Regions from separate parts of the Streptomyces sp. NPDC055749 genome, predicted to be linked through region 1. Evidence: riboswitches for the same ligand, from Rfam matches in the RefSeq annotation. Region 1 holds a riboswitch; each other region holds the start of a gene.
What was found. A riboswitch is a leader RNA that binds a small molecule or an ion and turns the genes downstream of it on or off. The one in region 1 is predicted to bind cyclic di-AMP.
Positions count from the first base shown of each region.

Region 1 (4,012 bases):
TCGCCGCACGGCGCGGCTCCGGTCAGCCTGGGTGGGGCGCGGTACCGTCCGCAACCGTAGACGGACCGGCAGGAGAACACAGGTGGGGAAGCGGGACATGTGGCGGCGCGGAACTCCCGAAGGAGTCCGTGCCCGCCGGTTCGTCCGCGTGCTGCCCGCGCTGATGATCGCGGGCGGGGCACTCTTCGACGTCACGACCCCGCCCACCTTCACCCCCGTACCCCTCTTCGTGGCGGCACCCCTGATCGCCGCGCCGTTCTTCTCGCGGGCCAGCACCCTCCGGATCGGTGTCGCCTCGGCCGTTGCCATGGTGCTGCTGGACCTGTACAGCCGCTCGCTCGATCAGGTCGAGCCCGTCATCGAACTGGCCACCGTGATCACCGCCGGGCTGCTCGCCCTCTTCATCAACGGTGTCGTCCGGCGGGGCAACGAACAGCTGGCCTCGGCGCGGGTCATCGCGGAGACCGCCATGCGCGCGGTGCTGCCGAAGCCGTCCGACCGCATCGGCGGGCTGCACGTCGCGGCACGTTACGAGGCGGCTCAGGCGGACGAGTACGTCGGCGGTGACCTGTTCGCCGTCGCGGACACCCCGTTCGGGGTGCGGCTCGTGGTCGGGGACGTACGGGGCAAAGGGCTCGACGCGGTCGGGGCGGTCGCGGTGGTCATCGGGGCGTTCCGGGAGGCCGCCGAGCAGGAGCGTTCGCTCGAGGGCGTGGCGCAGCGCCTGGAGCGGGCGCTGGCGCGGGAGGGGACGCGGCGCGGCGGCCTCGATGCCATGGAGGGGTTCATCACCGCCGCGCTGGGTGAGATCCCGTCAGGCGCCGGCCTCGTGAGGATCGTCAACAGGGGGCACCCCGAACCGATCCTGCTGCACGCGGACGGCAGGCTGGACGTCCTGGTGTCGACCTCGCCCGCGCTGCCGCTCGGGATGGATCTGGGTGTGTGGCCGGACCGGGCGGACGAGTGGGCGCTGCCCCCGGGTACGACGCTGCTGATGTTCACCGACGGCCTCTCCGAGGCGCGGGACGCGGACGGGGTCTTCTACGACCCGGCGGCCCGGCTGCGCGGGCGGATCTTCCCCGGTCCCGAGGAGCTGCTCTCCGCGCTCACCGACGACGTACGCCTGCATACGGGCGGAAGGTCCACGGACGACATGGCGCTGCTCGCGGTCGGCCGGCCCGCGGAGGGGCAGCCCGAGCGGCGGCGCACCGTGAAGATCGTGGGCCGGGGGAACGCCGGGGGTGCGGAATGAGCCATTGGCTGACGAGCCGTCGGCAGAGCCGCGCGACGGCCGCTCCGGTACGGGACAACCGTCCGTAACCGAAGGGTGCCGCTCCGCATAACATTTGACGCAACGTCAGAAATGAAATGACGGATGAGGGGTGTTCAACTCGCCCGATTCCACCCGGTTGTATCCCGGTAAGTCCAGGCCAAAGTCACGAACGATCACCCGGAACAGCTTGGAATCGGGGCCGTGTGTCTATTAACGTTCGATAACGCAGCGCGGTTGTCCCAGTCGTCGCAAGAGGCGGCACCGTGCGCGAGCGCCGAATTCCGCAAGGAAACCGGGGAACCACCTACATGGGGTGAATCGGGCCACCTGTGCCTCGCAAGAGGCAGAGCGGCCCGTAGGAGACCTTCCTGCTCCGAACCCGTCAGCTAACCCGGTAGGCGAGAAGGAAGGAAAGGAGTGCGCCCACGTGGCGTCCAACAAGCCTGCCCCCGAGGCCCCGTCACCCTTCGCCACCGATACTCTCGGCGGCCAGGACCGGACCTGGGAGGAATGGAATCCCACCGAGGAGTCCATCCGGCCCGTTCGCGGCAGGCATCGCGTAGCCAAGCAGCGCGGTCTCGCTCGTAGCTCCACCGTCCTCGGGGTCGGCGTCATCGCGGCAGTCGGTGCCGGTGGCATGGCCACCGCTCAGGGCAAGCCGCCGGTCTCCATATCTCTTCCCGATTCCATCGCGGACAATCTGCCCGACGCCAAGTCCATTCCCGGCGTCGGCTCCTTGATGTCCGACGACTCCGGCGCGAAGGACACCGCCACGGTGGCCGCGTCGTCGCCGCTCACCACCGCCGGCATCACCACCGCCGAGGCCGAGCAGGGCACGACCGACGCCGGAGAGGCGCTGCGCACCCGCATCCTCCAGCAGGCCGAGCAGCAGCAGGCCAGTGCCGACGCCGAGGCCAAGGCCACCGCGGAGAAGGCGGCAGCCGAGAAGGCCGCCGCCGAGGCCAAGGCCCAGCAGGACGAGGCCGAGGCCAAGGCCGCCGCCGAGAAGAAGGCTGCCGAAGAGGCCGCCGCGCGCAAGGCGGAGGCCGAGCGGCTCGCCAAGCTGGCCGCCAGCTACACCCTTCCGGTCTCCTCGTACACGATCACCTCGACCTTCGGTCAGTACGGCAGCATGTGGTCCTCCGGCCAGCACACCGGCCTCGACTTCGCCGCGGGGGCGGGCACACCGATCAAGGCCGTCAAGGGCGGGACCGTCACCTCGGCCGGCTGGCACACGTCGTACGGCTACCACACCGTCATCGAGCTCGAAGACGGTACGGAGGTCACGTACAGCCACCAGTCCTCGATGAACGTCTCCGCGGGCCAGCAGGTCAGCACCGGCGACGTCATCGGCCGCGTCGGCTCGACCGGCAACTCCAGCGGGGCCCACCTCCACCTGGAGGTCCACACCCCGGGCGGCTCGGGCATCGACCCGATGAGCTGGCTCCGCAGCAAGGGCCTCACGGTCTGAGACCCGGCAGCTGAGACACCGTGTCCTGATTCCAGGGCGCACCTGAACCCCGGCAGCCCTGACGCACACCCCCCGACGTCAGGGCTGCCGGTTCGCCGTTTTCCACGCCGGGAAACGGAATAGGGTGCCTCGGGGACGGGGTTGCACCACTCATGACTTCTCTGCGCACGCTCGGCTCCTCCGGCCTTCAGGTCTTCCCGCTCGCACTCGGCGGCAATGTCTTCGGCTGGACGGCCGACGAAACAGCGTCGTTCGCCGTACTGGACGCCTACGCGGCGGCGGGCGGCAACTTCATCGACACCGCCGACTCCTACTCGGCCTGGGCGCCGGGCAACGAGGGCGGCGAGTCGGAGACCGTCATCGGCAAGTGGCTCGCCTCGCGCGGCAACCGTTCCGAGATCGTCGTCGCCACCAAGATCGGTGCCCACCCCTCGTACAAGGGGCTCTCCGCCGCCACCATCAAGGGCGCCGCGGAGGAATCACTGCGCCGGCTCGGCACCGATCACATAGACCTCTTCTACACGCACTTCGACGACGAGACCGTCCCGGTCGAGGAGATCATCACCGCCCTCGACCAGCTGGTGAAGGACGGCAAGGTGCGCGAGATCGCCGCTTCCAACATCAGCCCCGAGCGGCTGCGGGCCTCCCTGGACTTCTCCGAGAGCGAGGGTCTCGCCCGTTACGTGGCGCTGCAGCCGCACTACAACCTCGTCTCACGCGACACCTACGAGGGTGCGCTCCAGGACACGGCCGCCGCCGCGGGCCTCGCCGCCGTCCCGTACTTCGCACTCGCCTCGGGCTTCCTCACCGGCAAGTACCGGGCTGGGGTCACGGTCGAGAGCGCGCGGGCCGAGAAGGCGGGCCAGCACCTGGAGTCGGAGCGCGGGCGGAAGGTTCTCGCCGCGCTCGACACGGTCGCGACGGAGCACGGTGCCGAGATCGCCACCGTCGCCCTGGCCTGGCTGGCGGCCCGTCCGACCGTGGTGGCGCCGATCGCGTCGGCCCGCACTGTCGAGCAGGTGCCCGCACTGGTCGCCGTCGCCGGACTCCGGCTGACGGAGCAGGAGCTGGCGGCACTGACGGAGGCGTCCGCCTGACGCACGTTCAATGCGCCGGGCGGTGCGGTGAGCCGTGGGGGCGCTGCTGGTACGGGGGTTGTTGGTAGGCGCGCTGTTGGTACGGGATCTGTTGGTACGGCGGCTGCTGGTACGGGAGCCCGGCGCCCGGCGGTGCCGGATTCAGGTACGGGTTGTAGCCGCCGTACGACT
Region 1 is NZ_JBSHFH010000002.1:239,322-243,333, forward strand. It holds gene ACWGO0_RS02915 (PP2C family protein-serine/threonine phosphatase) at 98-1,252, shown strand; cyclic di-AMP (ydaO/yuaA leader) riboswitch at 1,536-1,689, shown strand; gene ACWGO0_RS02920 (M23 family metallopeptidase) at 1,701-2,744, shown strand; gene ACWGO0_RS02925 (aldo/keto reductase) at 2,897-3,841, shown strand; gene ACWGO0_RS02930 (PrsW family glutamic-type intramembrane protease) at 3,849-4,012, opposite strand, start outside.

Region 2 (4,012 bases), on a different contig from region 1:
CACCGCCTTCGCCGCGGTCTCCTTCGCCGGCACGGGAAGTTCGGGGCTCGGGCTCGGCAACGAGGAGACCGCCGCCGACGTCCTCACCGGCCTCGCACCCGCCGTACTCGGCGACTCCCTGGCCAAGCTCGTGCAGCTCGCCATCGCAGTCTCGGCCGTCGGCGCCCTGCTGACCTGCACGGTCTCCACGCCGCGCGCCACCCTGTCGATGAGCGCGCACGGCGCCCTGCCGGCGGCCTTCGGCCGCATACACCCGCGCTTCCGGACGCCCGCCTTCGGCACGGTGTTCTTCGGTGCGGCGGCGGCCGTCGCGCTGACCCTCCTCACCGTGGTCTCCGCCGACTTCCTCGGCGACGCCGTCCTCTCGGTGGGTCTGCTGATCGCCTTCTACTACGGCGTCACCGGATTCGCCTGCGCCTGGTACTTCCGCGGGCATCTGCGCCGCTCGCCCCGTGACCTGCTGGTCAAGGGCGTGATGCCGGTCGCGGGCGGCCTGATGATGCTGGCGGCGTTCCTGCGCAGCGCCTACGACATGCTCGACCCCGCCTACGGCTACACGTCCCTGGGCGGCGTCGGCGGCGTCTTCCTGCTCGGCGTCGGCTCCATCGCCCTCGGAGTCGTGGTCATGCTCCTCATCCGCTCCCGCCACGCCCGCTTCTTCCGCCACGGCCGTACGTCCGTCGCCACCCCGCTCGTCACGGAGAACTGAACCCTCATGCGCACACTCGCCGTCGCCGCCGTCCAGACCACTCCCGTACCGCACGATCTGCGCGCCACCTGGGACCGCTTCGCGGACCGGGTACGCGCGGTGCGGGACACGTTCCCCCATGTGCAGCTCGTCGTCGTGCCCGAGCTGATGCTCGCCGCCGAAGCGCCGCTGCTCCAGGCCCGCGCCGACTGGATGCGGGAGGCCGCCGTGGCGATCCCGGGCCCGCTCACCGACCGCGTCTGCGCCCTGGCCCGCGAGACCGGCCTGTGGCTGATACCCGGCAGCCTCTACGAGCGGGCCGACGACGGGAACACGTACAACACCGCCATCGCGGTCTCCCCGGCGGGCGAGATCGTGGCCCGCTACCGCAAGATCTTCCCCTGGCAGCCCTACGAACAGACCAGCCCCGGAAGCGAGTTCGTCGTCTTCGACCTGCCCGGAATCGGCCGCGCCGGTCTCGCCGTCTGCTACGACGGCTCGTTCCCCGAGACCGCCAGACAGCTCGCCTGGCTCGGCGCCGAGGTGATCCTCCAGCCCACGCTCACCACGACGCGGGACCGGGACATGGAGCTGGTCTGCGCGCGTGCCAACGCCTGGACCAACCAGCTCTACGTCGTCAATCTCAACGCGGCCGACCCGGCAGGCGTCGGCGCCAGCGCGATCGTCGACCCCGAGGGGACCGTGCGCCAGCAGGCGGGCCCTGGCGAGGAGGTCCTGGTCGACGTCCTCGACCTCGACACCGTCACGCGGGTCCGTACGTACGGTTCCGCCGGCCTCAACCGTCCGTGGGAGCAGCTGGCCCGCTACGGCGAGCGGATCCCCCTGCCGATGTACGGGGGAACGTTCCGGCCGACCCCGCACCACTGAGCCGCACACAAAGAGCAAAAAGATTGATATGGGCTAATTCGGACTTATCGAATTAATTAATACCCAGAGCCCGTAACGCACTTTTCACCCGAACCGCGAACATCCCCTCGGAGCAAATCGCCCTTTTCGGACCCAGTGGCCAGCGTCACGTCCGGGACGCCCGAAGCTCCGACGCCTCACCCGCATCCCTTCTGCGAGAAGAGAGTTGGCTTCGCGGTTCGGGTGAATTCATCGGCTTTCCCGCTCATCGATCTTGTAAATGAATTGTGATCCGGAATTCGGGACTTGTCCCCTTCGGTGTTTCTCGCCTACGGTCACCGTCAATCCGGATGGAACGCCGAATCCTGCCGCCGTCCGGAAACCGGACCTACTCACGCCCGGCAGGAGCGGGGGACCCAGGTAAGTTGCCGATCCGTTATCAGGAACGGCTTGGGGTTAAGTCGCATGCACATGCGGCCAGGCATCTCCAGCCTGAACCCGACAGCTCACCTCGCAGGCGACGGAGAGGAATTCGCCATGCCCTCGATGGGTAAGCACCGTCGTTCCAAGTCCAGCCCGCTGACCCGCGGCCTCGTCGCCGTCACCGCAGGCGGAGCCGTCCTCGCCCTGCCCGTGATGGGCGCGACCACCGCCTCCGCGGCGCCCGCACAATCGGTCGCCGCCGAAAAGGCAGTGGCACCGGCAGCCGTCCCTGCCAAGGCAATTACCGCTCAGAAGGCCGGGATCGTCAGCTATTCCGTCGTCAAGGGTGATTCCCTGCACAAGATCGCCGATGCGCATTCCCTGAGCGGCGGCTGGAAGAAGCTCTACAAGGACAACCGCAAGGCCATCGGCGACAATCCGTCCCTGATTCGCCCGGGTCTGAAGCTGACCGTGGGCGCCGAGGCCACGGCCAGGGCTTCCGGTGCGTCCGCCGACCGCGCCGACCGTTCCGAGCGGACGAGCACGCTCGCCGCGAAGACCGCCGCCCCCGCCCCGAAGGCCGCGAAGGCGACGTACACGAACGACCTCGACGGCTGGATCAAGGAATCGCTCGCCGTCATGGCGGAGCACGGCATCCCCGGCAGCTACGAGGGCATCCACCGCAACATCATGCGCGAGTCCTCGGGCAACCCGCAGATCGTCAACAACTGGGACTCGAACGCCGCCAAGGGCACCCCGTCCAAGGGTCTCCTCCAGGTCATCGACCCGACGTTCCAGGCGTACCACGTGCCCGGCACGTCGACGGACAGCTTCGACCCGGTCGCCAACATCACCGCCGCGTGCAACTACGCCGCCGACAGGTACGGCTCCATCGACAACGTCTTCGGCGCCTACTGATCCGCTGACATAGGCCACGGTTCACAACTGCCGGGTGCCGAGGGTCCGACTGGCCCTTGGTACCCGGCAGTTCCGCGTCCGCACGCCTCGTGGAAGACTCGCACCCATGCCCGAACTCCAGCTCCTGCGCCACGACCACGCCACGGCCCTGCTCGCCTTCGAGCAGGAGAACCGTGCCTACTTCGCGGCTTCGGTTCCGGACCGCGGCGACGAGTACTTCGCACATTTCGACGCACGGCACAGCAGCCTCCTGGCCGAACAGGCCGAGGGGCTGTGCTACTTCCATGTGCTGGTCGGCGATGCGGACGAGGTGCTGGGCCGGGTGAACCTGGTGGACGTGGCGGACGGTTCCGCCGACCTCGGCTACCGGATCGCCGAGAAGGCCGCCGGTCAGGGTCTGGCCACGAGCGCCGTCCGCCGGATCTGCGTCCTCGCCGCCACGCAGTACGGTCTCACCGCCCTGCGGGCCGCGACCACGCTGGACAACGCCGGCTCCCAGGCCGTGCTGGCCCGTACGGGATTCGTCCGAACCGGCGAGACCGTACTCGGCGGCCTCCCGGGGCTCTCCTACGAACGCCCGCTGGGCGCGGACGCGCTGCTCCCCTGACAGCGGTCACGGGGCCGCTCCTGAGGCGGTGACGAACCGGGCCCGGCCCGCCACCGCTGCGTGGGGGCTACGCCGCCGGGGCGTCAGTCCCGGTCCGTCTCCTCGCGGAGGATCTTGCCGCTGGCCGCGTCCACTTCGAATTCGGTCTTGTTCCAGTCCTCGCCGACCACGTCGACCGCCCAGACCAGGGCATCGCTGTCGTTGGTGTCGAGGCCGATCGAGGTGACCGTTCCCTTCTGCTTGTCCGTGGCAACCTTGGCGGCCTGCTGCGGTGTCTGCTTCGCCTTGGCGATCCAGTCGGCCAGTTCACGCTTCTCGTCCGCGTCCTGATCGGTGTCCGCCGCCGTCTCGATCACCTCGCCGGAGACCGCGTCGATACGGACGGTGTGCGCGGTTCCGTCCTCTTCGACGACCTCCGCCACCCACCGCGGACCGGCGCCGGTGCCGCTCGGGGATGCGCTGGGGCTGCCGCTGGGGCTGGCCTTGCCCGTCGGGCTGGCCGTGCCAGT
Region 2 is NZ_JBSHFH010000008.1:24,310-28,321, reverse strand. It holds gene ACWGO0_RS08065 (APC family permease) at 1-709, shown strand, start outside; gene ACWGO0_RS08060 (carbon-nitrogen hydrolase family protein) at 716-1,576, shown strand; cyclic di-AMP (ydaO/yuaA leader) riboswitch at 1,935-2,090, shown strand; gene ACWGO0_RS08055 (transglycosylase SLT domain-containing protein) at 2,093-2,896, shown strand; gene ACWGO0_RS08050 (GNAT family N-acetyltransferase) at 3,003-3,503, shown strand; gene ACWGO0_RS08045 (PepSY domain-containing protein) at 3,587-4,012, opposite strand, start outside.
Region 2: another riboswitch for cyclic di-AMP. It lies ahead of ACWGO0_RS08055 (transglycosylase SLT domain-containing protein); the one in region 1 lies ahead of ACWGO0_RS02920 (M23 family metallopeptidase).

Region 3 (4,012 bases), on a different contig from region 1:
TTTTTCGCATGATCGCACGGGAGTCCGGGAGGGGAGCGCGCGGTTCGAAGGGGCGTGGGGCCTCCATGGGCCGGGCGCCTGTCACGCGGCCCGGCCCATGGAGGGCCGTGTCACGCCGGCCGTACGCTGCCGTAGATCGGCATGTAGTAGATCGACTCCTCGCGCACGTTCGCCCCCGGCTTGGGCGCGTGGATCATCATGCCGTCGCCCTTGTAGATGCCGACGTGGCTGATGTCGTCGTAGAAGAAGACCAGGTCGCCCGGCTGCAGATCCGCCGTGGCCACCCGTGTGCCGACCTCGACCTGATCCCAGGTGGTACGCGGCAGATCGACGCCCGCCGCCTTCCAGGCCGCCTGCGTGAGACCCGAGCAGTCGTACGAGGAGGGGCCCGTCGCCCCCCAGACGTACGGCTTGCCGATCTGGTCCCGCGCGAAGGCGAGGACCTTGTCCGCCTTGGCGGCGTAACCGCTGTCCGCGTCCGAACCGCCGCCGGTCCCGGTCCCGGTGTCCGTGCCGGTCTCGGGCTGTTCGGCCTCCTGCGCGGCGTCCTCGGCGGCCTCCTTCGCCGCCGCCTCCTCCTGGGCCTTGCGCTCGGCCTCGGCGGCCGCGGCCTGCTGGCGGGCCAGCTCCTCGGCCTTGCGCTTGGCCTCCGCCTCCTTCTTGCGCTCCAGCTCGGCGAGCCGAGCCTTCTCCTCGGCGGTCAGCTCCGACAGCAGGGTGCGCGCCTCGGTCAGCTTCTCCTGCACCTGCTGTTTGCTGCTGCGCAGCGTGGTCTGCGCCTCGGTGAGCGTCTCCAGGCTCTTGGTGGCCTCCGCGCGCTTCTTCGCCGCCTCGTTCTGCTGTGTACGGAAGTCGGCGACCGTCTTCTGCTGCTGGCTGGTCATCCGCGCCATCAGCTGGTCCTGGTCGAAGTACGACTGCGGGTCGTCCGCGAGGAAGAACGTGGCCGTCGGGGCGACGGCGCCGCTCCGGTACTGCGCCGCCGCGAGCTGGCCCAGTTCGCGGCGCGTCTCGTTCAGCTTCTCGGCCCGCTTCGCCGCGGCGTCCAGGAGCCCGTCGACCTTGGAGCGCTGCTCGGTGGAGGCGGACTTCGCCTTGTTGTACTGCTGGGTCGCGGTGCCCGCCTGGCGGTAGAGGTCGTCGACCTTCTGCTGTACGTCCTCGATGCTGGGCCGGGGCGCCGCGGGCGCGGCCGTCGCGGTCTGCGTGGAGAGCAGAGTCACAGAGGCCAGTGCCGCCGTCGTGAGCCCGACGCCGGGTGAGGTGGTGCGCATACGGGTGCGCGGTTTGCGATGCGACGCCAAGGCCGGCATCTCCTTCCGTGGACCGCCTACCGGGTTAGCTGTCGGGTTCGGGCGGAACGGAAGGCTGCCCTACGGTCCAAGTGGGGGTCGCGGACCGATTCACCCCGGTGCTGCTTGTGGGTCCCCGGTTCCGAACGCCCGCGAGGGCAGCCCGGATTCGGCGTGGGTGCCCGCTCGGCGTGGTTCGCCTCAAGGGGGTACGGGCCACCCGTCGGAGCACGCTAGCCAACCCGTGGTGTCCCTGTGAAGGTTGATGTTCGATATGCCCGATACATTTTCGTGACCTTGGTGAAATCGATACGCGCGGCCCCGGCGAGACCTCCGGTTCCCTCACCCGGAGTGGCTGACCCGTCTCCGTACGCGCATGTCCGCGGGCCGTCCTGCGGAATGCGGCCCCGGGGTGTCAGTGGGGCCGCCTAGACTCGTCAAGCGATGAGCAGCCTCTTTGACGACAGCTTCCTGACCGGCCTCCAGAACTCGGAGGAAGGCCCCCCGCCGCCCCCCGAGGACCACGCACCCGAAGCGGTGCCGGAGGGTCTCTTCGAGGGCGTCTTCGACGCGCCCCCGCCGCCCCGCGAGGGGTATTACCGCGACGGCGCCCCTCGTCCGGTCATCGACGCCGCCGCGCTGCTCGACGGGCTGAACACCGAGCAGCGTGCCGCCGTCGTGCACGCCGGTTCGCCGCTGCTCATCGTCGCCGGCGCCGGATCGGGCAAGACCCGGGTGCTCACCCACCGGATCGCCCATCTGCTGGCCGAGCGCGGGGTGCACCCGGGCCAGATCCTCGCGATCACCTTCACCAACAAGGCCGCGGGCGAGATGAAGGAGCGCGTCGAGCAGCTCGTCGGACCGCGCGCCAACGCCATGTGGGTCATGACCTTCCACAGCGCGTGCGTGCGCATCCTGCGCCGCGAGTCCAAGCGCCTCGGCTTCACCTCGTCGTTCTCGATCTACGACGCCGCGGACTCCAAGCGGCTGATGGCGCTGGTCTGCCGCGATCTGGACCTCGACCCGAAGCGCTACCCGCCGAAGTCGTTCACGGCCAAGGTCTCGAACCTGAAGAACGAGCTGATCGACGAAGAGACGTTCGCCGGACAGGCCGCCGACGGTTTCGAGAAGACCCTCGCCCAGGCGTACGCGATGTACCAGGCGCGGCTGCGCGAGGCCAACGCCCTGGACTTCGACGACATCATCATGACGACGGTGCACCTGCTCCAGGCGTTCCCCGACGTCGCCGAGCACTACCGCCGCCGCTTCCGGCACGTCCTGGTCGACGAGTACCAGGACACCAACCACGCGCAGTACACGCTCGTACGGGAGCTGGTGGGCCCGTCCGGCGAGGCCGACGCCCCCGCCGAGCTGTGCGTCGTCGGTGACGCGGACCAGTCGATCTACGCCTTCCGGGGTGCGACCATCCGCAACATCCTCCAGTTCGAGGAGGACTATCCGGACGCGACCACGATCATGCTGGAGCAGAACTACCGCTCCACGCAGACGATCCTGTCCGCGGCCAACGCGGTCATCGAGCGCAACGAGAGCCGCCGCCCCAAGAACCTCTGGACGAACGCCGGCACCGGCGCCCGGATCACGGGGTACGTGGCGGACACCGAGCACGACGAGGCGCAGTTCATCGCCGACGAGATCGACCGGCTCACGGACGCGGGCGACGCCAAGGCGGGCGACGTCGCCGTCTTCTACCGTACGAACGCGCAGTCCCGTGTCTTCGAAGAGATCTTCATCCGCGTCGGCCTGCCCTACAAGGTCGTCGGCGGGGTGCGCTTCTACGAGCGCAAGGAGGTCCGCGACGTCCTGGCCTACCTCCGGGTCCTCGCCAACCCCGAGGACACCGTCCCCCTGCGCCGCATTCTGAACGTGCCGAAGCGCGGCATCGGCGACCGTGCCGAGGCGATGATCGACGCCCTGTCGATGCGCGAGAAGATCTCCTTCCCGCAGGCCCTGCGCCGCGTCGACGAGGCGTACGGCATGGCGGCACGCTCGTCGAACGCCGTGAAGCGCTTCAACACGCTGATGGAGGAGCTGCGCACGATCGTCGAGTCCGGGGCGGGTCCCGCCGTCGTTCTGGAAGCGGTCATGGAGCGCACCGGCTACCTCGCCGAACTCCAGGCGTCCACCGACCCGCAGGACGAGACCCGGATCGAGAACCTTCAGGAACTGGCCGCCGTCGCGCTCGAATTCGAGCAGGAGCGCGCGGAGGAGGAAGGCGCGGGCACCCTCGCCGAATTCCTGGAGAAGGTCGCGCTCGTCGCGGACTCCGACCAGATTCCCGACGAGGACGAGGACGGCTCCGGAGTCATCACCCTGATGACGCTGCACACCGCCAAGGGCCTGGAGTTCCCGGTCGTCTTCCTGACCGGCATGGAGGACGGCGTCTTCCCGCACATGCGGGCGCTGGGACAGGCCAAGGAGCTGGAGGAGGAGCGGCGGCTCGCCTACGTCGGCATCACCCGCGCACGCGAGCGGCTGTATCTGACCCGGGCGGCGATGCGCAGCGCGTGGGGCCAGCCCTCGTACAACCCGCCCTCGCGGTTCCTGGAGGAGATCCCGGACCAGCATCTGGAGTGGAAGCGCAAGGGTCCGATGGCGGCTCCGGCGGGACCGACGTCGGGGATCACGTCCTCGCTGTCGTCCTCGCGCGCGAAGTCCGGCCCGTCGGGCTTCGCGACCCGGCGCACCTCGGACAAGCCGGT
Region 3 is NZ_JBSHFH010000011.1:151,692-155,703, reverse strand. It holds gene ACWGO0_RS11400 (NlpC/P60 family protein) at 111-1,313, opposite strand; cyclic di-AMP (ydaO/yuaA leader) riboswitch at 1,312-1,477, opposite strand; gene pcrA (DNA helicase PcrA) at 1,737-4,012, shown strand, end outside.
Region 3: another riboswitch for cyclic di-AMP. It lies ahead of ACWGO0_RS11400 (NlpC/P60 family protein); the one in region 1 lies ahead of ACWGO0_RS02920 (M23 family metallopeptidase).